DNA from 4 places in the Pantoea sp. ABR1s genome. Region 2 is predicted to be linked to each of the others. Evidence: predicted binding sites of a transcription regulator. Region 2 holds the regulator's gene; each other region holds the start of a gene.
What was found. The regulator PurR, encoded in region 2, represses purine synthesis genes. The targets are predictions, from matches to a motif close to CANGCAAACGTTTGCNTG.

Region 1 (5,920 bases), 210 kb from region 2:
AGCGCCGGCGAGGCGTCGCCAATGGGGGAAGCGTTACCGATGTTGCCGCCTAATGTGCCCTGCAGACGGATTTGCAGCGAGGCAAAGCGTTGCAGCATCTCGCTGACGCTGGGAATGCGGCTGGCAAGAAATTCGCTGACCTGCTGCAGCGAAGCCCCTGCGCCCAGCAGGTAGTGATCATCAAATTCGCTGCAGACTTTGAGCGCGGCAACCTGCTCCAGCGCAATCAGCAACGGTATTCTTTTATGCTGCTGGGTAATCTGCAGGCTGAGATCGGTGCCACCGGCAATCAGCCTCGCCTCGGGATGTGCCAGATAGATCGCCGCCAGCTGAGCCGGGGTTTTGGGCAGGAAGCAACGGCGGCCCTCACCCCCTAATTCCTGCATCTCCGGGGTTGCCAGCGCCTCAAGCCGCTGCACGGTTGCGGCGGCACCTTGATCGAACTGGTCTGTCACCGGCTGCGAGCAGAGCTGTTCGGCGGCGGCCATAATCGGCCGGTAACCGGTACAGCGGCAGAGGTTGCCCGCCAGCGCAGTTTCCGCCTGATGGCGATCCCAGCCCGAAGCGGTTTTTTGCAGGCTGAACAGCGACATCACAAAGCCTGGCGTGCAGAATCCGCATTGCGAACCGTGGCAGTCGACCATCGCCTGCTGCGCCGGATGCAGTGCGCGGCCGTGACGCAGATCCTCAACCGTAATCAGCTGCTTGCCCTGTAACGCGGAGACCAGCGTCAGGCAGCTGTTGACCGTTTCATACTGCATTGTTCCCCCTACGGCTTTGCCCAGAGTCACACTGCAGGCGCCACAGTCGCCAGATGCACAGCCCTCTTTGGTGCCAGGGCGTTGCTGACGGGTGCGCAGGTAGTTGAGCACCGTGAGGTTGGGGTCGAGCGCGTCCTCGCTGACCAGCTGGTTATTTAACAGAAACTGGATCATGCGGCTTGCTCCTGTGCGTCGCGCTGCCAGACCGGACGACCGGCTACCCAGGTCTGGGCAATATTGCGGTCGTCGCCGAGCGTCATTAATACAAACAGTTTTTCCCAGATATCTTTGCTGTTGCCGATGCGCAGTTGCTGCAGGGCAGAAACCGCCGGGTCAAGCACCACAAAATCCGCTTCTTTACCGATGTTGAAATTTCCGATGACGTGGTCGAGATCCAGCGCGCGCGCCCCGCCCAGCGTGGCGTGATAAAAGGCTTCGGCCGCGCTGAGCCGGTAGTGCTGCAGCTGGCCCACCTTGTAGGCTTCGCCCAGGGTCTGCAGCATATTAAAGGTGGTGCCCGCGCCGACATCGGTGCCGATCCCCACTTTCACCCCCTGCTGCCAGCTGCGTTTCAGGTTAAACAGGCCACTGCCGAGAAACAGGTTTGAGGTGGGACAGAAAGCAATGGATGAATCGGTATCGTGCAGACACTGCCATTCGTTCTCTTCCAGATGCAGACAGTGAGCAAAGACGCTGCGGCGGCCGGTCAGCTGGTGATGATGATAAACATCCAGATAGCCTTCACGCTCCGGGAACAGTTCTTTGACCCAGGCGACCTCCTGCGGGTTTTCGCTGAGATGGGTATGCAGCCAGGTATCCGGGAACTCCTGACGCAGCTGCTGCACTTTTTCCAGCAGCTGTGGGGATGAGGTCGGCGCAAAGCGCGGCGTCAGGGCGTAGCTCAGGCGTCCGCGCTGGTGCCAGCGCTCAATCAGCGCCCGGGTCTGCTGGTAGCTCTGTTCAGGGGTTTCGATCAGGTTGTCGGGCGCATTGCGATCCATCATCACTTTCCCGGCAATCAGCCGCATGTTCAGCGCTTCGGCGGCGCTGAACAGCGCCTCCACCGATTGCGGATGGACGGTGCCAAACACCAGCGCGCTGGTGGTGCCGTTGGAAAGCAGCTGATGCAGGAAGAAGGCGGACATCCGCGCAGCGTGATCGGGACAGTGATACTGCGCTTCAACCGGGAAGGTGTAGTGATTCAGCCACTCCAGCAGCTGTTCGCCAAATGCGCCAATCATCTCTGTCTGCGGATAGTGAATGTGGGTATCGACAAAGCCCGGCACGATCAGTCTGCCGCGCAGATCGATGACCGGATGCCCCGCCAGCATCGCCTCGCTATTCTCCCAGCTATCCAGCCCCACTACGCATCCATCACGCAGCAGCAGCACCGCATCCTCAAGATAGCGGGCCTGGCCGGCCAGGTCGTCGGGACGATCCACCACGCCGGTAAAGTCAAAGAAGCTGGCGCGTATCGCCGTGTCGGTTGCTGAAAGCATGGGTAGTCCTTTCTGAAAGCGCGATGTTATATCTGCAGATGATTATCTGAATAATCCTGTGCAACCTGCGTGCCAGAATTGAAATAGAATAAATTCTTTAAATATCAGTCAAATAAGTTAAAAGAGGAAAGTTGCGCAACAAATAAGGACTGAGATGGCTTAGCAACCGTTTGCGGAACGGATGCAAACGGTTGCTACTCAATATTGCGCGCCCTGAACATTTTGAGTATGGCGGGTTACCCGCAAACCTGCCCTTTAACGGTGCAATCTGCCCTGAAAAGGCGCAGCTGGCTGCCCGTTAAAATCCGTTTACAGGTCAGGCAGTTTTTCCACGCGCAGAAGCGGAAATGAAATGCTATGGTGAAGCCATCGACTCTGAAAATGGCATAAGGAACAGTGAGATGATTATTTTTGTCACCGGTGCGACCGCCGGTTTTGGTCAAAGCATCACCCGTCGCTTTATTGAGAATGGTCATAAAGTGATTGCCACTGGACGACGGGCTGAACGTTTAAAAGCGCTGAAGGATGAACTGGGCGAGAATATTTATACGGTACAGCTCGATGTGCGTAACCGTGCCGCCATTGAAGAGGCGGTGGCGCAGTTACCGGCGGAATGGCGCAATATCGACGTGCTGGTCAACAACGCCGGTCTGGCGCTGGGCGTCGAACCGGCGCACAAGGCCAACGTCGAAGACTGGGAAAACATGATTGACACCAACACCAAAGGCCTGGTCTATATGACCCGCGCCCTGCTGCCACAGATGGTGGAGCGTGATGTCGGTCATATCATCAATATCGGTTCAATTGCCGGCAGCTGGCCCTATGCCGGCGGCAACGTTTACGGCGCCACCAAAGCCTTTGTGCGCCAGTTCAGCCTGAATCTGCGAACCGATTTACACGGCACCGCGCTGCGCGTGACCGACATTGAACCGGGTCTGGTCGGCGGCACAGAGTTTTCCAACGTGCGCTTTAAGGGCGATGATGACAAGGCGGGTCAGGTCTACGAAGGGGCTACCGCCTTAACGCCGGAAGATGTGACAGAAGCCGTATACTGGGTGGCCACACTGCCTAAACATGTCAACATCAATAGCCTTGAGATGATGCCGGTCAGCCAGACGCTGGCGGGGCTGAAAGTGCATAAACCTTAACTCCCTGCAGCGCCAGCCCTCACGGCTGGCGTTACCCGCGTCCCCAACCCATGACGATAATCAGCATGCCGCTGAATGCGATCAGTGCCCCGCTCCAGTCCCACACACTTAACTTCACGCCATCCACCACCCGCAACCAGAGCAGCGCGGTAAGCACATAAACGCCACCGTAGGCGGCATAAACCCGTCCGCTGGCAGCGGGATGCAGCGTCAGCAGCCAGACAAACAGCGCCAGACTTGCTGCCGCAGGGAGTAGCAACCAGACTGAGCCGCCTTTTTTCAGCCATAACCACGGCAGAAAGCAGCCGGTAATCTCCGCCAGCGCGGTAATAAAAAACAGCAAGGCGGTTTTAATCAGCATCCTTACCTCTCCTTAACGTAAACAAACGACTCACTGCTGGTGAGCAAAGAAACGGCGATGATATACTAATAGCCATGCCCATCAGGCTGTTTTATTTGTCCGTCTGAACCCGGGCAGTGCTTACCCTCCTCACGTACACCCTGTACGCACCGGTTGTTATGCGCTGTCGGTGTTCAGACTTCTGCCTCAATGCCCCCTGATGAGCCAGGCTCTAAGCATGCCCGCTGCAACCGCTGTCGTGGATGGCGATGTTTGCGTTAACTGAAGGATAGTGTGATGAAAAAAATGATCCCTGCCGTGCTGATGGTTCTCCTCTCCACTGCGGCATTCACTGCCACTGCGAATACTAATCGTCTGATTATCGAAGATGGCAGTTCCGCGCTGAGCAATGAAGCAGCGCGCCAGGATAAAGAGCAATGGAATGACACGCGCATGCTGCGCAATAAAGTGAACACCCGGGTCGAAAAAGAGTTTGATAAAACCGATCGCGCGTTTGATACCCGCGACAAGTGCGAGCAGAGCCTCAATCTCAACGCCTACTGGGAGCCAAACACCCTGCGTTGTCTGGATCGTCGTTCCGGTCGCCCGGTAGCGCCGTAAATTTGAGCTATAGTAATGACGACGACTAACATAAGGAAGACGTGATGAAGCTACAGAGGGTTTTGTTAAGCGCGGCGTTATTTGCTCTGCCGCTGATGGCGCAGGCATCCTGTGAATCGGTAAAAACCGAAATCAGCCAGAAAATTATTCAGAACGGTGTACCTGAGTCGGGTTTTAGTCTCGACATCGTCGCCAACGATCAGGTTGATCAGGCGGGTGGCCAGGTCGTCGGACATTGTGAGAACGACACACAAAAAATTGTTTATAAGCGCTCAGGCAGTGACAACGAAGCCAGCGTACCTGCCAGTGTCGGCAGTTCGCAGGACTCATCTGCCCAGTAGTTCTGTTCAAATCAGGGCGACATCCTGTCGCCCTGCCTGTTAGTCCGCCTGTTCCGGCCGCTGACGCGGCATCATCCATGCCACACCCACCGCAAACAGCGCAATCACCAGTGCCACCACGAACACCCAGTGCAGTGAGACGGCAATCGACCCTACCATCTGCTGCAGGGTTTCCGGCTGTAACTGCTGACGACTGGGTTCGGACATAATCTTCTGCACCGGATCCTCGACCTGCGGCAAACGCCACTGCAGATTGAGATTCAGCACCGCGCCCATTATCGCCGTCCCTACCGCCGACCCGATCATCCGGCTGAACATAATTGAAGCGGTACAGATGCCGCGAATCTGGTAATCCGCCTGATTTTGCACTGAAACCAGGAACGTGGTGCTGGTCATTCCCATGCCGGTACCGATCAGAAACGCCGTAAAGCCCGCCTGATAGAGTGAGCTTGCGGGCTGTAAAAACAGCAGCAAGGCACTGCCGGTCACCAGCAACAGCGCCCCAAGCTGGGCGGTGAAGCGGTAGGAGGTGTGCAGCATCAGTCTGCCGCTGAGGGTGCTGGCCAGCGGCCAGCCAATCGACATCATCGCCAGCACACTCCCCGCCTGTAACGGTGAACCGCCACTGATCCCCTGAATCCAGGTGGGCAAAAAGGCGCTGATGCCCATCATGGCCGCCCCGATGATGAGGTTGCCCGCATTACCCGCCACGATAAGCCGGCTGCGCCAGATTATCAGCGGAAACAGCGGTGCCGCTGAATGCAGCTCGTGGCGTCTGAGCTGCCAGCCAGCGAACAGTGAGAAGAGCAGAAACGGCACCAGCCAGACGCCGAGCTGTTCCGCCTGCAACAGCGCAATCAGCAATGCCGTCACGCAGAGCATCAGCCAGCCGCTGCCCGCCAGGTTCAGCGGCTGCGATTTCTCCTCCTTCTGGTGCGACGGTAGCCAGCGCCACAGCATCAGCATGCTGATCAGGCCGATGGGCAGATTGACCCAGAAAATCACCGACCAGCTAAAGTGCTGTACCAGCCACGCGCCGGTCAGCGGCCCCAGTATCGCCGCTACCCCCCAGACGCTGGAGAGCCAGCCCTGCACGCTGGCGCGTTCACGCGGCGAATAGATATCCGCCACGATGGTGGAGCTGAGGGGCATGATCGCCCCCGCCCCCAGGCCCTGAAACGCCCGGAACAGGATCAGCCAGGTCATGGTA
Region 2 (5,920 bases):
TTTCGATATCCGCTTTTTCCAGCAGCTCATGAACGATGCGATACCAATGGTTTTCTTCGAGGCTCACTTCTTCTGCATAAGATGAACTCATAGATTTTCCACCACCTGTCCAATCTGAACCTGAACAAAGAGTAGCCAATTTATTCAGGCAATGAGAAACGATGCGGATGGCTCCGCAAACCGGTTATCTGTGTGATACAGAGGACTGGAACAGCCTGCAGCAGGTCGGGTAAGGTGAGAATAACGCGCGCGAATACCGTCCCGGCAGCAGGGTGCCAATCAGATTATTACGTTATTATATTGTTGATTTATTACAGATTTGTTGACCCGGATGAGTATATGCTCACGCGGGTCAATATTCAATAACTTATTGTTAGGGCGCTAACTAAAAAGTCAGTGTGTCACTGATTATCCTGGCAGGCAGTTTGCGCAGAGGCAACAACAGTTTGTGCGCTTGCGGCACGCTGCATGGCGTAACCCATCAGCGCCAGCACAATTGTCACCGTCATCATCAGTGTGGTGGTAAATAGCGGCTGAGTTAAGCCGGCCGATACCGCCAGGCTGGCAGCGAAACAGAGTCCTAACTGCAGTGTGTTCTGCAACGCAGCGGCTTTACCGGTAGCGGTCGGGAAGGGCATCAGCGCACTGGACACCACAATCGGATAGATCGCGCCGTTAGCCAGCGCCATACCGCAGAACGGTACCATCAGACTCACCAGCGTGCTGCTGCCAGCAAGCGCAACAGCAAACAGCGCCAGAATGCTCAGGCTGTAGACGGCCAGCAGCCAGGGCAGCAACTGTGCGCCGTTAAAGCGGTTGAGCAGGGTGCGACAGCCGAAGCCACCAATTAAAAAGGCGAGCGTCTGGGGCACATAACTCAGACCGATATCGGCGGGCGACAGACCCAGATCCGCCAGAATAAAGGGCGATCCGGTCAGCCAGGCAAAGAAGCTGGCGGAGCAGGCGGAGTAGATCAGCACGTTGCCGCTGTAGACCCGTGATTTAAGCAGCGTGAAAAAGCCCGGCTGCGCACCTTTTTCTCCCGCTGCCTTGCGCACGGTGGGCAGACGCAGCGTGGCCAGAATCAACGCCACTGCAATCAGGGTCAGCACCAGGAAAATCGAACGCCAGTGGAAGTGGCCGATCAGCCAGGCACCCAGTAGCGGAGCCAGCGCCGGAGAGAGCGCAACCAGCGGCATAATGGTGGCAAAGACTTTGTTAGCGCGCGCTGCAGGGTAGCGATCCACCACCAGCGCCTGCCAGCTTACGGCAGCGGCACAGACGCCAATCGCCTGGACAAAACGCAGCGCCAGCATCAGATAGATATCGTTCACCCACAGCATGCCTGCGCAGCCAGCGCCAAACATGGCCAGTCCGGACAGCAGCACCGGTTTACGACCGATGCGATCGGAAAGCGGTCCCCAGAAGAGCTGACCCACGGCGAAGCCGCCCAGGAAGAGACTCATACTGGCGCTGATCAGACCGGGTGAAGTGTTAAAGGTTTGCTGCATCGCACCAAAGGCGGGCAGGTACATATCAGTGGCTAAAAAGCCCAGCATGCTCAGCAGGGCAAGGTAGAGCATAAATCCTTTATTCGACAGCATCTGATTCTCATTTTTGCAGGATAAACGCGGCAGAGTGTAAAAGGTGCGTTTGCTGCTGTGAAACGGTAATATTTGCCGATGGCTGTTAAAATTTTTGAAGGCAGATTATGTGGTCAGAATATGCATTAGAAGTGGTTGACGCTGTCGCCCGTGGGGGGAGCTTCAGCGCCGCCGCGCAGGAGTTACATCGGGTGCCCTCTGCCATCAGCTATACGGTGCGTCAGCTGGAAAACTGGCTGGCGGTACCGCTGTTTGAACGGCAGCATCGCGAAGTGGTTCTGACCCCGGCGGGTGAGCATTTTGTCCGGGAAGGGCGCAGCGTCATCAAAAAAATGCTTGCCACCCGGCGACAGTGTCAGCAGCTGGCTAACGGCTGGCGCGGCCAGCTAAGCATTGCCGTTGACCGTATCGCAAAACCTCAGCGCACCCGACAACTGGTCAAAGATTTCTATCGCCACTTTCCCGATATGGAGCTGATCATCAGCTATGAAGTCTTTAACGGCGTCTGGGATGCGCTGGCCGATGGCCGGGTGGAAGTGGCGATTGGTGCCACTCAGGCGATACCGGTGGGCGGACGTTTTGCTTTTCGGGATATGGGCACGCTTAACTGGCGCTGCGTGGTTGCGCCCGACCATCCTCTGACACAGGCGAGCCAGATAGATGATGACACGCTGCGGAGCTGGCCCTCCCTGGTGCTGGAAGATACTTCTCGCGCACTGCCGCGTCGTATGACATGGACGCTGGATAACCAGCGCCGGCTGGTGGTGCCGGAGTGGCAAACCGGGCTGGAGTGCGTGCAGGCAGGATTGTGTGTGGCGATGGTGCCGGGTCACCTGGCCAGGCCACTGCTCGACAGCGGCGAGCTGGTTGAACTGACGCTGCCGGTGGCGTTTCCGGACAGCCCATGCTGCGTCAGCTGGGCAGAGGATCGCGCATCACCGGCGACAGGCTGGTTGCTCAGCTATCTGGGTGATGCGCAAACGCTTAATCAGGAGTGGTTAAGCGAGCATTAACGGCGATAGTCGCGGAACGGGCCATCGGCCACGGAACGGCGCTCAATCAGCGTGGGATGGACCTCAATCGTTTGTGACACTTCGCGCTTACTGGTAATGCGGTCCAGCAGCATTTCCAGCGCTTTCTCACCCAGCTGGGCTTTAGGCTGATGCACTGTGGTCAGGGCCGGTGCAAAATAGCGGGCGTTGCGCACATTGTCATAGCCGATCACCGAAATATCCTGGGGGACACGCAAACCCATCTCGTCGGCGGCGCAAATTGCGCCCATCGCCATGATGTCACCGCCACAGAACACAGCAGTCGGACGCTGCTTCTGCGACAGGATCTGCTGCATCGCCTGATAGCCTGACTCCGGCTCAAAGTCACCCTGCACAATCCACTCGGCGCGTGGCTGAATACCCGCTTCTTCCATCGCCTTCAGGAAACCGGCATGACGTCCGCCACCGGTGTTACGCTCCATCTGGCCGGGGATTGCACCAATATCCCGGTGTCCGCGTTCAATCAGATAGCGTCCCGCCAGATAGCCGCCCTGGAAAGCATTATCCAGTACCGTGTCGGTGAAGTCGGCGCGCGACTCGCCCCAGTCCATCACCACCATCGGGATATTGCGGTTCTCTTCCAGCATCTGCAGCAGATCGTCCGGATATTCAGAGCACATCACCAGCAGCCCATCGACGCGTTTCTGCGCCATCATGCTGAGATAGGCGCGCTGTTTTTGCAGATCGTTATGCGCATTACCCAGAATCAGCGTATAGCCTTTGTCAAAACAGTGATTTTCAACCGCCTCGATAATTTCAGCGAAATAGGGTGCTTCGCTGGAGGTGGCAAGCAGGCCCAGCGTCTTGGTGTGGTTCACTTTCAGGCTGCGCGCCACGGCGCTCGGCGAGTAGTGCAGTTCTTTAATCGCCTGCCAGACCGCGTTGCGCGTCTCTTCAGCCACAAAGCGGGTTTTATTGATGACGTGCGAAACGGTGGTCGTTGAGACGCCAGCGCGTTTCGCCACATCTTTAATTGTTGCCATGAAAATCGGACTCCAGTGCTTATCTAACTCTATGATAAGCGTAGTGTTAAACGTTTGCGTCTGCTCAGGGTTTTTTCCGCAAAAATGCAGCTTTCCTGGCCAGGAAACAGGCCGCTGGCGGCGTAAAAACGCCTGAAAACGTGCGCAAACGGAATCAGGGTTGCGCGCGTTGCGCAACAAAGGCGGGATTCTAACAAGGCTGAACGGATAAAACGAGATTTTTACCGGCCCCTGTGGGAAAATGCGATACCCCTACTGATTGTGTGACTAAGGAGCAAGCAATGAGTACCGATCTTAAACTGGCTTTAATGACCACCGCGGGCTGTCTGCTGATGATTGTGGCCTTTAGTTTTACCGCTATTCTGCACTAAAAAAAAGCCGGGATTATCCCGGCTCTCTTCTGGTTGTTCTGCTGCTCAGCGTATGGTTTTCGGCGTCATCACCCGACGGGCACCAATATAGTGGCGCTGCCAGTAATCTTCTCCTAACGCGCTGATCTGAATATCTTTGCCGGTGCGTGGCGACTGGATAAACTTGCCATCACCCAGGTAAACGCCGACATGGTCCGCAGTACCACGACCATTGATACGGAAGAAGACCAGATCGCCTTTCTCCAGCGACTCACGCTTGATCGGCGCGGCGTCACGCAGGTGGTACATCTCGTTAGCGGTACGTGGGATCTTAAACTTCACCAGATCTTTATAGGCGTACCAGACCAGGCCGCTGCAATCGAAACCGGTATGGGGAGAGGTGCCGCCCCACTGATAGGGTTTACCCAACTGACCCATCAGCTTGGTCATCGCGGTTTCGCGGGCCTTCTGGTAGCGCTGACGGTGAGATTTGCTCATCTTAATCGTGCCGGTCTCGCTGGTGGTGACCTCAGCGGTTTTCAGCAGGCGTTGATGACCATAACGTTTTTTCTCTTTGTTCTTACTGAGACGGGCGGTTTTTAGCGAGGTCTTCTTAGCAGGCGTCTGTTTAGCGGTGAGTTCGACTTTTTTCAGTTTTTTTGTTTTTAGTTTTTGAACCGGGCTGAGGCGAGTCTTTTTCGTCACCGTTTTGACCGGGCGACGCTTGCGACGCTCATCGTCGCGCGCACTCTTTTTCTCTGCTTTATGCGTACTGACGTTCACCGGCGCGTGAGGCGACGCAGCGGCGATGTTGAAAAACAGTTGCGCAAAGGCCAGCATGAAAAACGTAATGATTAAACGCATAGTCCGTTGATTAGTTAAGTTGTCAGGGCCACTACGCACCGCGACAAAGTTGAGATTAATCTGATCCAGGATCAGCGCCCAGGCCATTCTAGTCCAGTTCTTTTAAAAACTGTAATGCCTTTTAATATTAATCTTTGCAACCCACGCAATTGTGCTGAAAATGAACATTTTCAGCGTCTTATATCAACGAAATTATTACGAATTATTAATCTGTTACCTGCTGTTAATAATCAGGAATTCAGGTGTCCCGGAGCAGGACTTAACAATGATGGCGATTTAATCGGGCAGCGATCAAAATCTCGTTTTCAGTCACGCTGCGAAGTCGCTACAATAAACAAACACGATGTGACGAATTAAGGAAGGCAATTATGAGTACTGTAGAAAAAATTCAGCGCCAGATCGCAGAAAACCCGATCCTGCTGTACATGAAAGGTTCCCCGAAACTGCCAAGCTGCGGTTTCTCTGCACAGGCGGTGCAGGCGCTCTCAGCCTGCGGTGAGCGTTTTGCTTACGTGGATATTCTGCAGAACCCGGACATTCGTGCCGAGATGCCGAAATTCGCTAACTGGCCAACTTTCCCGCAGCTGTGGGTTGATGGCGAGCTGGTCGGTGGATGCGACATCATCGTTGAGATGTTACAACGTGGTGAACTGCAGACGCTGATCAAAGAGACTGCAGAAAAATTTAAAGAAGCAGAATAAAAAAAGGCCGACATCACGTCGGCCTTTTTCATTGCGGCATCCCTTATGCGGATGTCGTGGCTTCTGCATCGCCTTCCGCGAAGGGCAGTGGCCAGCCGCCTAACCGTTTCCAGCGGTTCACCAGCTCGCAGAACAGCGTTGCCGTCTGCTGAGTGTCATAGAGCGCCGAATGCGCCTGCGTACTGTCAAACTCCATGCCCGCCGCAATACAGGCCTTCGCCAGCACCGTCTGCCCTAAAACCAGCCCGCTCAGGGCCGCGGTGTCAAAGGTGGCAAACGGGTGAAACGGATTGCGCTTCAGGCTGGCTCGTTCCGCCGCCGCTGACATAAAGTTCAGGTCGAAGGTGGCATTGTGCGCCACCATAA
Region 3 (5,920 bases), 1.1 Mb from region 2:
AGCGTGCCCCGAAGAATTACATCAGAATAGCCATACAGCATCGAGAGGGTCCTGTCGTGGGGTGAAAACGAAACGCTGCCCGCAAGCGAGACGGGCAGTTTAGCTTTACCTCTCTGTTGCAGATGCCATCCGCCATTAGCGGAAAAGAACCCGATTCTGCACCTGGCAGAACCGGCTCAGACCCGGCAAAACGGACACAGAGGGTAAAGCGACAGGATGGTTAGTCGCCGTACACGTTGAAATCGAAGTATTTCTTCGCAATCTTGTCGTAGGTGCCATCTTTACGCATGTCAGCAAAGGCTTTGTCGATGGCGGCTTTCAGTTCGCTGTCATCTTTACGCAGTCCCATGCCGGTACCGACGCCAAAAATCTTGTCATCTTTCACGGCCGGACCGGCGAAGGCGTAATTTTTACCGACCGGCTGCTTCAGGAATCCTTCGCTGGCCTGCACTTCATCCTGGAAGGCAGCATCAATACGACCGGCATTCAGATCCTGATAGACCAGATCCTGGTTTGCATAAGGTGTGACGTTCACCCCTTTTGGCCGCCAGTTCTGATTGGCGTAAGTTTCCTGGGTGGTGCCCTGCAGCAGACCGATGTTTTTGCCTTTCAGGGACTCAATGGTCGGCTCAATTTTCGATCCCTTCGGCGCGACTAAACGCGCGTTAGCGGCGTAGAGTTTTTCCGAGAAGGCGATCTCTTCCTGACGTTTCGCTGTGATGGAAAGTGAGGAGATGATGGCATCAATTTTCTTCGCTTTCAGCGAAGGGATCAGCGCATCAAAGTCGCTCTCAACATAGGTACATTGGGTATGAATACGTTTACAGATTTCGTTAGCGAGGTCGATATCGAAGCCCACTAACTTGCCTTGCGCGTTTTTCGACTCAAACGGTGGGTAAGTTGGATCTGTGCCGATACGGATTGAACCCGGAACCGCCGCGAAGACGCTGGCAGCACTGGATAAGCCCAGCATCAGGGAAAGAGCCAGAACACGCTTTTTCATAGATTACCCTCAAGTGAAGTGCTTTTTGTTATGTGGTTCGTGATGTGTTTGCGCAAAGTAATTTGCATGTTTCATGCCAGTTCTGCAAGTTAACCACGCTGTTAGCGTGATGTCAGACAGGCGAAAACGCTGTGTTTGTGAGGGGAATATAGCAGTGAAGTAAAAGAGAAAAAGCGACGTTGTTAACTTTTGGTGCGTCAAATGCACGAAGAGTGATCCGAGGCGCGCTTATGCACTAAATAAGTGCGCCAGCGGAACTTTATGCACCCTGCCAGCGCGTGAAGAGATCTTCCGATAATTCGATATCAAACTGGTCGATAACCCGGTTAACGGTCTGATCGATCAACTGATCGATCGTTTCAGGCCGATGATAAAATGCCGGCACGGGTGGCATGATAATGGCACCCAGCTCTGCGGCGGTGGTCATCATTCGCAGATGCCCAACATGCAGCGGGGTTTCGCGCACGCACAGCACCAGCTTACGCTGCTCTTTTAACACCACGTCAGCCGCACGGGTCAGCAACGAGTCACTGTAACTGTGGACGATGCCAGAGAGCGTTTTCATTGAGCAGGGTAAAATCGCCATGCCCAGCGTTTTAAACGATCCAGATGAGATATTTGCTGCAATATCGCGCACGTCATGCACCACATCGGCCAGCGCCTGCACGTCACGCAGCGAATAATCGCTCTCCAGTCCCAGCGTCTGACGCGCCGCCTGACTCATAACCAGATGCGTTTCTACTTCTTCCACCTGCTGCAACACCTGCAGCATGCGCACGCCATAGATCACCCCGCTTGCGCCAGAGATGCCAATGATGAGTCGTTTCATATTCCAACCTTATTTCAGCCAATGGGCCATCATACGCGGCCTGCGGGTTTCTGAAAACAAACAGGGCGGGATTGCTCCCGCCCTGTTTTATGCTGCCCGCCTGCTGAAGGTATCAGCCTTCGTTGTGCAGCTCGAGGTTTTCGACTTCGTTCTGCCGCTGAAGCGCTTTGGCATCATCATTACGCAGCGACTCGAGATACTCCAGATATTGCTGATCGACATCTTTCGTCACGTAAATGCCGTTGAACACCGAGCACTCAAATTGTGCAATGTCCGGATTCTCTTCGCGAACCGCTTCGATCAGATCGTCCAGATCCTGGAAGATCAGCGCATCGGCTTTAATCAGCTGGCGAATCTCTTCCACTTCACGGCCATGCGCAATCAGTTCCGTGGCGCTGGGCATATCGATACCGTAGACGTTCGGGAAACGAATTTCCGGCGCCGCTGACGCCAGATAAACCCTTTTTGCGCCCGCTTCACGCGCCATCTCAATAATCTGCTCTGAGGTGGTACCGCGAACAATAGAGTCATCCACCAGCAGCACGTTTTTATCACGGAATTCGGCGCGGTTAGCGTTGAGCTTGCGGCGCACCGCGCTGCGGCGTAACTGCTGGCCCGGCATGATAAAAGTACGGCCAACGTACCGGTTCTTCACGAAGCCCTGGCGATAGGGTTTGTCGAGAATACGTGCAATTTCCAGCGCGATATCGGTGGAGGTTTCAGGAATCGGAATCACAACGTCGATATCGAGATCTTCCCACTCGCGCGCAATTTTCTCACCCAGCTTGGTGCCCATACGAACACGGGCGCTGTAGACCGAGATTTTGTCGAGGAAGGAGTCGGGACGCGCAAAATAGACATACTCGAACAGGCACGGATTGCTTTTCGGATTTTCAGCGCACTGGCGGGTAGACAGCTGGCCCGCCTCAGTCACATAAACCGCTTCACCCGGTGCAACGTCACGGATGAACTCAAAGCCCAGCGTATCCAGCGCCACGCTCTCGGAGGCGACCATATATTCGGTGCGGCCATCAGTGATAACGCGCTTGCCCAGCACCAGCGGACGGATACCGTTAGGATCACGGAAGGCGACCATGCCGTGGCCGATAATCATCGACACTACCGCATAGGCTCCGCGCACCTGCTGATGCACGGCAGCAACCGCAGCAAAGATGTTGTCGGCTGTCAGCGGATCGTTTTGGAAACGATCTAACTCCTGCGCAAAGATGTTCAGCAGGATTTCAGAATCTGAGGTGGTATTAACGTGACGGCGGCCCTTTTCAAACAGGTGCTTACGCAGCACATGGGCGTTGGTCAGGTTACCGTTGTGCGCCAGGGTGATGCCATACGGGGAGTTTACATAGAATGGCTGCGCTTCAGAGGCACTGGAGCTTCCCGCGGTTGGATAACGCGCGTGACCGATCCCCATATTGCCCTGCAGACGCTGCATGTGGCGTGCTTCGAAAACGTCGCTGACCAGGCCGTTTGCCTTTCGCAGGCGAAAACATTTCAGCGCATCGATAGTACAAATGCCTGCGGCATCCTGCCCGCGGTGCTGGAGCACCGTTAACGCGTCATAGATCGACTGGTTGACCGGCATGAAACCGGTGATACCGACAATACCGCACATGTTGTCATTTCCTCATTAAGCCGCACTCCCGGTCACATCACCGGGGTAAAAAACTCGACGTGCTTTTCAGGTAATCAAAAAACCACCTGATTATATAACTGAACTCGGGAATGAGTTGAGACTGTTGCCAGTCCGGACTTTTGGAAAACCCAGTGAATGTATCGAGGAAGAACAGCAAAGCGGCTACGATCAGCACACCACGCAATGCCCCGAAACAGACGCCCAACACCCGGTCGGTTCCCGACAGGCCGGTTTTTTCCACCAGCGTGCCGATAACGTAGTTCACAATGGCCCCCACAATCAGGGTTGCCACAAACAGCACACCGATGGCGATACCGTTACGAACCAGTTCGTCGTCAAAACCTGTAAACCAGACTGCAAGGTAGGCGTAGTAATGACTGGCGACAAAAAACGCGCATCCCCAGGTAACAAGAGATAAGGCTTCACGGACAAACCCACGGACCAGGCTGACCAGAGCCGAAAAACCAACTACCGCAATAATGACGTAATCAATCCAGATCATGAACTCTTCCAGCGCCAGTGCAATTGCACCCCTGCATCCAGTTCGGGGCGCATTCTAACAGAAAAAGAAAACGTTTGCGTAGCGGTTTTCTTTTTCTGCATCCATAAAAAAGGCGATGAAAAAAAACGCTATCGCCCGGGTGATTCTCAGCCGGACAGGCCGTTGAAAATCGTCAATTTTTTTCGCGGCAGCGCGCATTAAACGCGCTGCCTGAGGGGTAAAAGACGCTGCCTGTTACTGCTATCGGCAGCGCCAATCGCCCGTTTTAGCGGGCGCTGTAGGGTTTCACGACACCGCCCAGTCCTGAGATACTTTTCAGCTCGCCAACCGCACTCTGCATTTTGGCTTTCGACGCATCAGGCCCAACGTAAATGCGGGTGATCTGACCCTGTACTGGCGTTGAAGGAACGGTAAAGGCGCGATAGCCCGACAGCCGCAGCTGCGCGACAATCTCATTCACTTTGCTGGCGTTTTTCAGCGCACCTAACTGCACCACATAAGCCTGCCCTGCCGGCGCTGTCGTCTCTGCAGTTTTCGGCGGCTCTTCCTGCTTCGGCTGTTCGACCACTTTAGGCTGTTCAACCGGTTTAGGTTTAGGCTGCTCCACGACTTTTGGCTTCTGCTGTTCGACCGGCTTCTGCTTAGGCTGCTCTGTTACTTTCGGTTTCTGCTGCTCAACGACCTTCGGCTTCGTCACCGTCTGTGCGGGCACAGACTGATGGACCGGCGGCGGCGAGACCACTACCGGATCGCTCTCGTCTTCCGGTTGAGTCCGACCCTGCTCTGCCGTAGCGTTGGTTTTACCGTTGCCATTGCTGCTGCTGACCGCATTGCCCGCGCCTTCCGGCGGCTGTGCCGGCAGCGACTGGGTTACCGGCGGCACCATTTCGCTGTCCTGCTGATCGTCAGGTTTCGGCACCAGCGGAATGGCGGCGAACTCCTCTTTGTAATGCTTTTTCTGACCATCCAGCAGCCCTGGCAGCACAATCACGCCAACGGCGACCAGAATAACGGTGCCGACTAAACGGTTCTGAAACTTACTTGCCACGTCCTTTCTCCGTTTCAATCGATTCCATGACCTGTGCAACGGTGTGGAATGAACCACAGACCAGCACAATGTCCTGCGGCGCTGCCCTCTGGCGTGCCTGCTGCCAGGCGAGCTCAACCGAACTAAAAGCCTCGCCCTGCGGCAGGTTGTTCAGCAGTTGCTCAGCACTGGCGCCGCGCGGACCCTCGAGGGGCGCGCAGTACCAGGCATCGACCACCGGTGCCAGCGCCGCCAGCGTTCCGGCGATATCTTTATCATGCAGCATGCCCACCACGGCATGCACTTTGCCGCGTTTCGGCAGTGCAGCCAGCCGCGACGCCAGATATGCTGCCGCATGCGGGTTATGGGCGACATCCAGAATAACGCGCGGTGATTCGCTGAGGGTCTGAAAACGGCCTGGCAGCATCGCCAGCGGCAGGCTGGCGCGAATCTGCGCCTCACTGACCTCAAGCCCGGAGACCCGCAGCGCCACCAGCGCGGTCGCCGCGTTAGGCAGCGGCACCTGCGGCAGCGGCAGATCGTTCAGCTCACCTGTCGCATCACGCAGTGACCAGCTTTCTGCCTGCGCATGCCACGACCAGTCACGGTTGCGCTGCAACAGCTGCGCACCTTTTTCCTGTGCGACCACGGCAATACTCTGCGGCATATCTGGTTCACCCACTACCGCAGGTTTTCCCGCCCGGAACACACCGGCTTTTTCACGCCCGATGCTTTCGCGATCCGGGCCAAGCCAGTCGGTGTGATCGAGTGCAATGCTGGTGACCACCGCGACATCGGCATCCACAATGTTTGTCGCATCCAGCCGTCCACCGAGGCCGACTTCGAGGATCACGACATCCAGCTGCGACTGGCGGAACAGATTCAACGCAGAGAGCGTGCCAAATTCA
Region 4 (5,920 bases), 750 kb from region 2:
CTGGTGGTCTATCGCACGCTGGGTGCCGGTAAACGCCTGCTGCGTACGACGCTGTGGTGTGAGTTTGCCCTGCTCGGCGTGGTCTCCGGCGTGGCGGCGGCGATGGGGGCAGAAGCGGCGCTGTGGGGATTACAGACTAAGATTTTCGACTTCCCGTGGCAGCCTGACTGGACCCTGTGGCTGGCGCTGCCGTTGTGTGGCGCGCTGCTGTTATCGCTGTGCGGTGGCTGGCTGGGGATCCGATTACTCAAAGGGAAAGCGTTGTTCAGGAAGTTTGATGCGGCGTGAGTTAGCACCCGTAGCGCTCGACGGTAAGGTGCTGGCTCAGGGAGCATACGCCCTCCGCAAAGACGCAAAAACGCCATCCATGGCAGGCTCAGCACGGGCGATTACGCTCCTCATCCCTGAGGTGCGCCCGTAGCCGGGCCAACGCTTTGCGTTGTTCAAAAACGCTCCCGGCGTTTTTAGCCGGGCGGCCCGATGCTTTGCTCCAGGCGTATGCTCCCATCGCATTAAGCTTCTGAGCTGCCTGGTAAAGCCATTACCAGACTCAGGTGCGGGGATTACAGTTTTTCAACCGCCCAGGCGATGCCGCTGGCGTACGCTTCCGGTAGCTGCGGCACCAGCGCATTAAGGGCAGCCCTGAGCCGCTCTGTATCGCTGTCGGTCAGATTCAGATGGCCCACTTTACGACCCGGACGCACCTCTTTGTCATACCAGTGCAGATGCACCAGCGGCTGCTGCAGCCAGCTGAGATTCACGTCAGTGCCGATCAGATTGACCATCGCCGACGGCGCAAACACCACCGGCTGCGGTAATGCCAGACCAAGAATGGCGCGCAGATGCAGCTCAAACTGGCTGATCGACGCACCGTTCTGCGTCCAGTGCCCGCTGTTATGGACGCGCGGCGCCAGCTCATTGATCAGCAATCCAGCTGGCGTAACGAAACACTCCATCGCCATTACGCCGACGTAATTCAGTTCCTGCATGATCGCACTCAGCATCGCTTCGGCCTGCTGCTGCTGTGCCTGATCCGCCTGCGGCAGCGCAACGCTGGTGCGCAGAATGCCATCCTGATGCAGGTTATGCGTCAGCGGATAGAACACTACCTGGCCATCGTGACCGCGCGCCCCCACCAGTGAGACTTCACCGGAAAAGTTGATGCCCTGCTCAACGATGCATTCGCCGTAGCACGCCTCCGGCAGGGTGTGAGTATCATCGGCACGCAGACGCCACTGACCCCGGCCGTCGTAACCGCCGGTGCGGCTTTTCACAATGGCTAACTCGCCCAGCGAGTCAAACACTGCTGGCCATTCGCTTTTATCTGCCAGCAACTGCCACGGCGCGGTGGCCAGTCCCAGCTGATCCAGCAGCTGTTTCTGCGTCAGACGATCTGCCAGACGCGGAAAGATATCGCGGTTAACAAAGGCCGGATGGCTGGCCAGCTCACGCGTCAGCGCCGTCTCCGGCCAGCGTTCGATTTCGGCGGTGATCACGCTGTCGGCGATAGGGAGCGCGGTGGGATCGGCGTCTAAGCCTACCGGATACACCGCGATGCCCAGGGGTTCACCCGCCTGACGCAGCATACGACCTAACTGGCCGTTGCCCAGTACGCAAACCGGCTTCATGCATCCACCCGCGGATCGGGATGGTTCAGCACCTCATCGGTCTGGCTCTGACGCCAGGTGGTCAGGCGTAACGCCAGCGCACTGTCATGCAGCGCCAGAATCTGCGCCGCCAGCAGCGCGGCATTGGCTGCGCCTGCCTTGCCAATCGCCAGCGTACCGACCGGAATACCGCGCGGCATCTGCACAATCGAATAGAGGCTATCGACGCCGCTCAGTGCTGCGCTCTGCACTGGCACACCCAGCACCGGCACCAGCGTTTTTGCCGCCAGCATACCCGGCAGATGTGCCGCGCCACCTGCGCCAGCAATAATCACCTGAAGACCCTTGTCGGCTGCCGTTTCGGCGAAGCTGAACAGTTTATCCGGGGTGCGGTGCGCAGAGACCACTTCAACATCAAAAGGGACGTCCAGGCTGGAGAGGATTTCAGCGGCGAACTGCATGGTGGCCCAGTCACTTCTGGAACCCATAACAATGGCGATGCGGGCCGGGGCGTTGGATGACATGCGGTCAACTCCTGTGAATGAACAAACAGACCTGGCCGGGCGGACAGGTTTTGAAGGGCACCGAGAATAGCATGAGAAGCACGCAAGGAAAACGGTTGCGTCGGGCTTAAGGTCGTGGATTTAACCGCAGATTAAAAGTCGAAATGGATAAGCTGAATGCCACTGGCGTCGAGCTGGATCATGGAACCCCGGCTGTGCCAGGCACCCAGCACTGCGCGTTGCGCCGTTTCACCCTGGAGGCTCAGCGTATGAATCGCCGGGCGATGAGTGTGACCGTGGATTAACAGCGGCACCTGCTGGCGCAGCATAGTGGCGACGACCGCTTCCTGATTCACATCCATGATGGTCTGGGATTTATGCTGGTTGGCCTGTTTACTGTCGGCGCGCATCCGGGCGGCAATACGTTTACGTATCCATAACGGCAACGCGAGAAACAGCCGCTGGATCCAGGGATTATGCACTTTGGCCCGAAAACGCAGGTAACCCGCATCGTCGGTACAGAGCGTATCGCCATGCATGATCAGCAACCGATGGCCGTAGAGCGTCAGCACCTGCTCTTCCGGCAGCAGCGTCATGCCGCAGGCCTGCGCGAAGCGTCGGCCAATCAGGAAGTCGCGATTGCCATGGATAAAGTAAACCGGAACCGGCAGGGCGCGCAGGGCGCGGGCAACCTGCTGATGCAGCGGATTGGGATCGTCGTCGCCAATCCAGGCTTCAAACAGATCGCCGAGAATATAGAGCGCGTCGCAGTGGGGCGCTTCGCGCTGTAAAAAATGCAGAAAACCGGCGGTAATCGCCGGTTCTTCCTGACACAGATGGAGATCTGCGATAAACAGCGTGCGCGACATTACTCGCTGACGGTCACTTTCTGGATAACGACGTCGTCTTTTGGCACATCCTGGTGCATGCCGCTGCGGCCGGTAGAGACCGCTTTGATCTTCTCGACCACATCCATACCTTCAACCACTTCAGCGAATACGCAGTAGCCCCAGCCCTGAACGCTTTCGTCACGGAAGTTCAGGAAGTCGTTGTCAGCTACGTTGATGAAAAACTGTGCGGTCGCAGAGTGCGGCGCAGAGGTACGTGCCATTGCCAGCGTACCTTTGGTGTTTTTCAGGCCATTGCTGGCTTCGTTCTGAATTTCGGCTTTGGTTTCTTTCTGCTTCATGCCCGGCTCGAAGCCGCCGCCCTGAATCATAAAGCCGTTGATTACGCGGTGAAAAATGGTGTTGTCGTAAAAACCTTCACGGCAGTAATCCAGGAAGTTCTTTACGGTTGCCGGCGCTTTATCATCGAAAGTTTTGATTACGATATCGCCATGGTTCGTCTGGAAAGTTACCATTTTTGTCGTCCTGTAAAGGTTGTCATCAGTTGCTGAGGTCGCTCTGTCGATGGGCGTCCCCCTTTTTGTCGACCGTTCTTATATCATAATTTCCAATGACGCGTCAGCAGCGCGGCGCAGTTGGCTTGCTTTGCGTCGCGCGAGCGATAAAAATACGGCACAATGTCTGGATACTTAAAAGTGCCAACCACACGCGAAAACGGAACCGTTCAATGCTTAAGATTTATAACACCCTGAGTCGACAGAAAGAGGAATTCAAACCCATTCATGCCGGTAAAATCGGGATGTATGTTTGCGGCATCACGGTGTATGACCTCTGTCACATTGGTCATGGGCGGACGTTCGTGGCGTTTGACGTGGTGGCGCGCTACCTGCGTTACCTCGGTTATCAGCTTAATTATGTACGTAACATCACCGACATTGATGACAAAATCATCAAGCGCGCCAACGAAAACGGCGAGAGCATCGAAACCCTGACTAACCGCATGATTGGCGAGATGCACAACGACTTCGCCGCGCTGGGGATTCTGCCGCCCGATGAGGAGCCGCGCGCTACCCGTCACATCGCTGAGATTATCGAGCTGGTGGAGACGCTGATCGCTCGCGGTCACGCTTATGTGGCGGAGAACGGCGACGTGATGTTCGATGTGCTTAGCGACACCGATTACGGCGCGCTGTCGCGTCAGGATCTGGAGCAGTTGCAGGCGGGCGCGCGTGTTGAAGTCGCCGACGTGAAACGCAATCCGATGGACTTCGTGCTGTGGAAAATGTCCAAAGCGGATGAGCCAGCCTGGTCATCGCCGTGGGGCAACGGTCGTCCTGGCTGGCACATCGAGTGCTCGGCAATGAACTGCAAACAGCTGGGCACCCATTTCGATATCCACGGCGGCGGCTCCGATCTGATGTTCCCGCACCATGAAAACGAAATCGCTCAGTCGAGCTGCGCCCATGACGGTCCTTACGTCAACTACTGGATGCACTCCGGCATGGTGATGGTTGATCGCGAGAAGATGTCCAAATCGCTCGGTAACTTCTTCACCGTGCGTGACGTGCTGCAACATTATGATGCGGAGACGGTGCGTTACTTCCTGATGTCCGGTCACTATCGCAGCCAGCTTAACTACGGCGAAGATAACCTGAATCAGGCGCGTGCGGCGCTGGAGCGTCTCTATACGGCACTGCGTCACACCGACAGCAGCGTGCCTGCCCACGGCGGCGAAGCGTTTGAAGCGCGGTTCCGCAGCGCAATGGATGATGATTTCAACACCCCGGAAGCCTATTCGGTGCTGTTCGACATGGCGCGTGAAGTGAACCGCCTGAAAAGTGAAGATGGCGCTTCAGCGCATGGGCTGGCGTCGAAGCTGCGCGAGATGGCCAACGTGCTGGGCATTCTGCAGCAGGATCCTGAGCTGTTCCTGCAAAGCGGCGCGCAGGTCAATGACGAAGAGGTTGCCGAGATTGAGCACTGGGTGAAAGCCCGTGCCGATGCGCGCGCCGCCAAAGCCTGGGCGGAAGCGGACATCGCGCGCGACAAGCTTAACGCGCTGGGTGTCATCGTCGAGGATGGGCCGCAGGGCTCCAGCTGGCGTCGAAAATAAACCGGAGAGGGCGAGCAATCGCCCTTTTTTATTATGGCGATTGAACAGATTCAGATCCGCGGCTTCCGCTCGATACGTAACCTGACGCTGTCGCTGCAGCAGCTGAATGTGGTGAGCGGTCCCAACGGCTGCGGTAAATCCAACCTCTACAAAGCGGTGCGGCTGCTGCATGAGGCGGCCAGCGGTCGTCTGGCACTGGCGCTGGCTGAAGAAGGCGGCATTCAGAAAGCGATGTGGGCGGGCGGTTTACGTCGGGGCGATCGCCGACACGATCCAAAGCGGCTGGAGCTGGCCGTGGTGATGGATGACATGGATTACCAGCTGGAGATTGGCTTTCCCGAGCCGCTGGTGACCAGCCTGTTTAATCTCGATCCGCTGGTGAAGCAGGAGCGACTCTGGCTGAGCGGTCAGCAGCGCCGTCCTTCCGCCTGTATTATGCAGCGCGAAAATCAGACCGCCTTTCTGCACAACGTTGAGGGCGAGCGCGTCGCCTATCCGGCGGTGCTGCATCCCGAAGAGTCGCTGTTTGGTCAGCTTGGCGAACCGCATCGCTATCCGGAGCTTTCGCAGTTGCGCGAACGTCTGCAGCAGTGGCGCTTTTACCATGAGTTTGCGGTCTGGCCTGGCTCACCGATACGGGCACCGCAGATTGGCGTGCGTGCGCCGGTGCTGAGCCATGATGGCAGCAATCTGGCGGCGGCCTGGGCGACCATTGTTGAGCGCGGTCATTCCGAACTCCTGTCTGAGGTGATGGAACAGGCGTTTCCCGACAGCCAGTTTGATGTCGATGTGCAGAATGGCCGTTTCCAGATGCTGATGTCGCGCCAGGGCATTCTGCGTTCGCTGGAG

Region 1: the regulator PurR is predicted to act here: its motif matches at 2,441-2,458, upstream of guaD (guanine deaminase).
Region 3: the regulator PurR is predicted to act here: its motif matches at 4,049-4,066, upstream of cvpA (colicin V production protein).
Region 4: the regulator PurR is predicted to act here: its motif matches at 2,216-2,233, upstream of purE (5-(carboxyamino)imidazole ribonucleotide mutase).

Annotation. Positions count from the first base shown of each region.
Region 1 is NZ_CM173823.1:2,094,637-2,100,556, reverse strand. Features, by position in the region: gene xdhA (xanthine dehydrogenase small subunit) at 1-935, opposite strand, end outside; gene guaD (guanine deaminase) at 932-2,260, opposite strand; gene ydfG (bifunctional NADP-dependent 3-hydroxy acid dehydrogenase/3-hydroxypropionate dehydrogenase YdfG) at 2,662-3,408, shown strand; gene ACXKZD_RS09820 (YnfA family protein) at 3,440-3,766, opposite strand; gene ACXKZD_RS09815 (DUF1283 family protein) at 4,046-4,369, shown strand; gene ACXKZD_RS09810 (DUF1161 domain-containing protein) at 4,414-4,710, shown strand; gene ACXKZD_RS09805 (MDR family MFS transporter) at 4,750-5,920, opposite strand, start outside.
Region 2 is NZ_CM173823.1:2,299,853-2,305,772, reverse strand. Features, by position in the region: gene cfa (cyclopropane fatty acyl phospholipid synthase) at 1-91, opposite strand, end outside; gene punC (purine nucleoside transporter PunC) at 402-1,604, opposite strand; gene punR (DNA-binding transcriptional activator PunR) at 1,712-2,617, shown strand; gene purR (HTH-type transcriptional repressor PurR) at 2,614-3,639, opposite strand; gene cydH (cytochrome bd-I oxidase subunit CydH) at 3,921-4,010, shown strand; gene ACXKZD_RS10800 (C40 family peptidase) at 4,056-4,853, opposite strand; gene ACXKZD_RS10795 (Grx4 family monothiol glutaredoxin) at 5,219-5,554, shown strand; gene rnt (ribonuclease T) at 5,598-5,920, opposite strand, start outside.
Region 3 is NZ_CM173823.1:1,242,835-1,248,754, reverse strand. Features, by position in the region: gene ACXKZD_RS05900 (histidine ABC transporter permease HisQ) at 1-41, opposite strand, end outside; gene argT (lysine/arginine/ornithine ABC transporter substrate-binding protein ArgT) at 221-1,003, opposite strand; gene ACXKZD_RS05890 (UbiX family flavin prenyltransferase) at 1,263-1,832, opposite strand; gene purF (amidophosphoribosyltransferase) at 1,945-3,462, opposite strand; gene cvpA (colicin V production protein) at 3,500-3,985, opposite strand; gene dedD (cell division protein DedD) at 4,251-5,033, opposite strand; gene folC (bifunctional tetrahydrofolate synthase/dihydrofolate synthase) at 5,023-5,920, opposite strand, start outside.
Region 4 is NZ_CM173823.1:3,046,083-3,052,002, reverse strand. Features, by position in the region: gene ybbP (putative ABC transporter permease subunit YbbP) at 1-288, shown strand, start outside; gene purK (5-(carboxyamino)imidazole ribonucleotide synthase) at 564-1,628, opposite strand; gene purE (5-(carboxyamino)imidazole ribonucleotide mutase) at 1,625-2,131, opposite strand; gene lpxH (UDP-2,3-diacylglucosamine diphosphatase) at 2,263-2,979, opposite strand; gene ppiB (peptidylprolyl isomerase B) at 2,979-3,473, opposite strand; gene cysS (cysteine--tRNA ligase) at 3,686-5,071, shown strand; gene ACXKZD_RS14425 (AAA family ATPase) at 5,105-5,920, shown strand, end outside.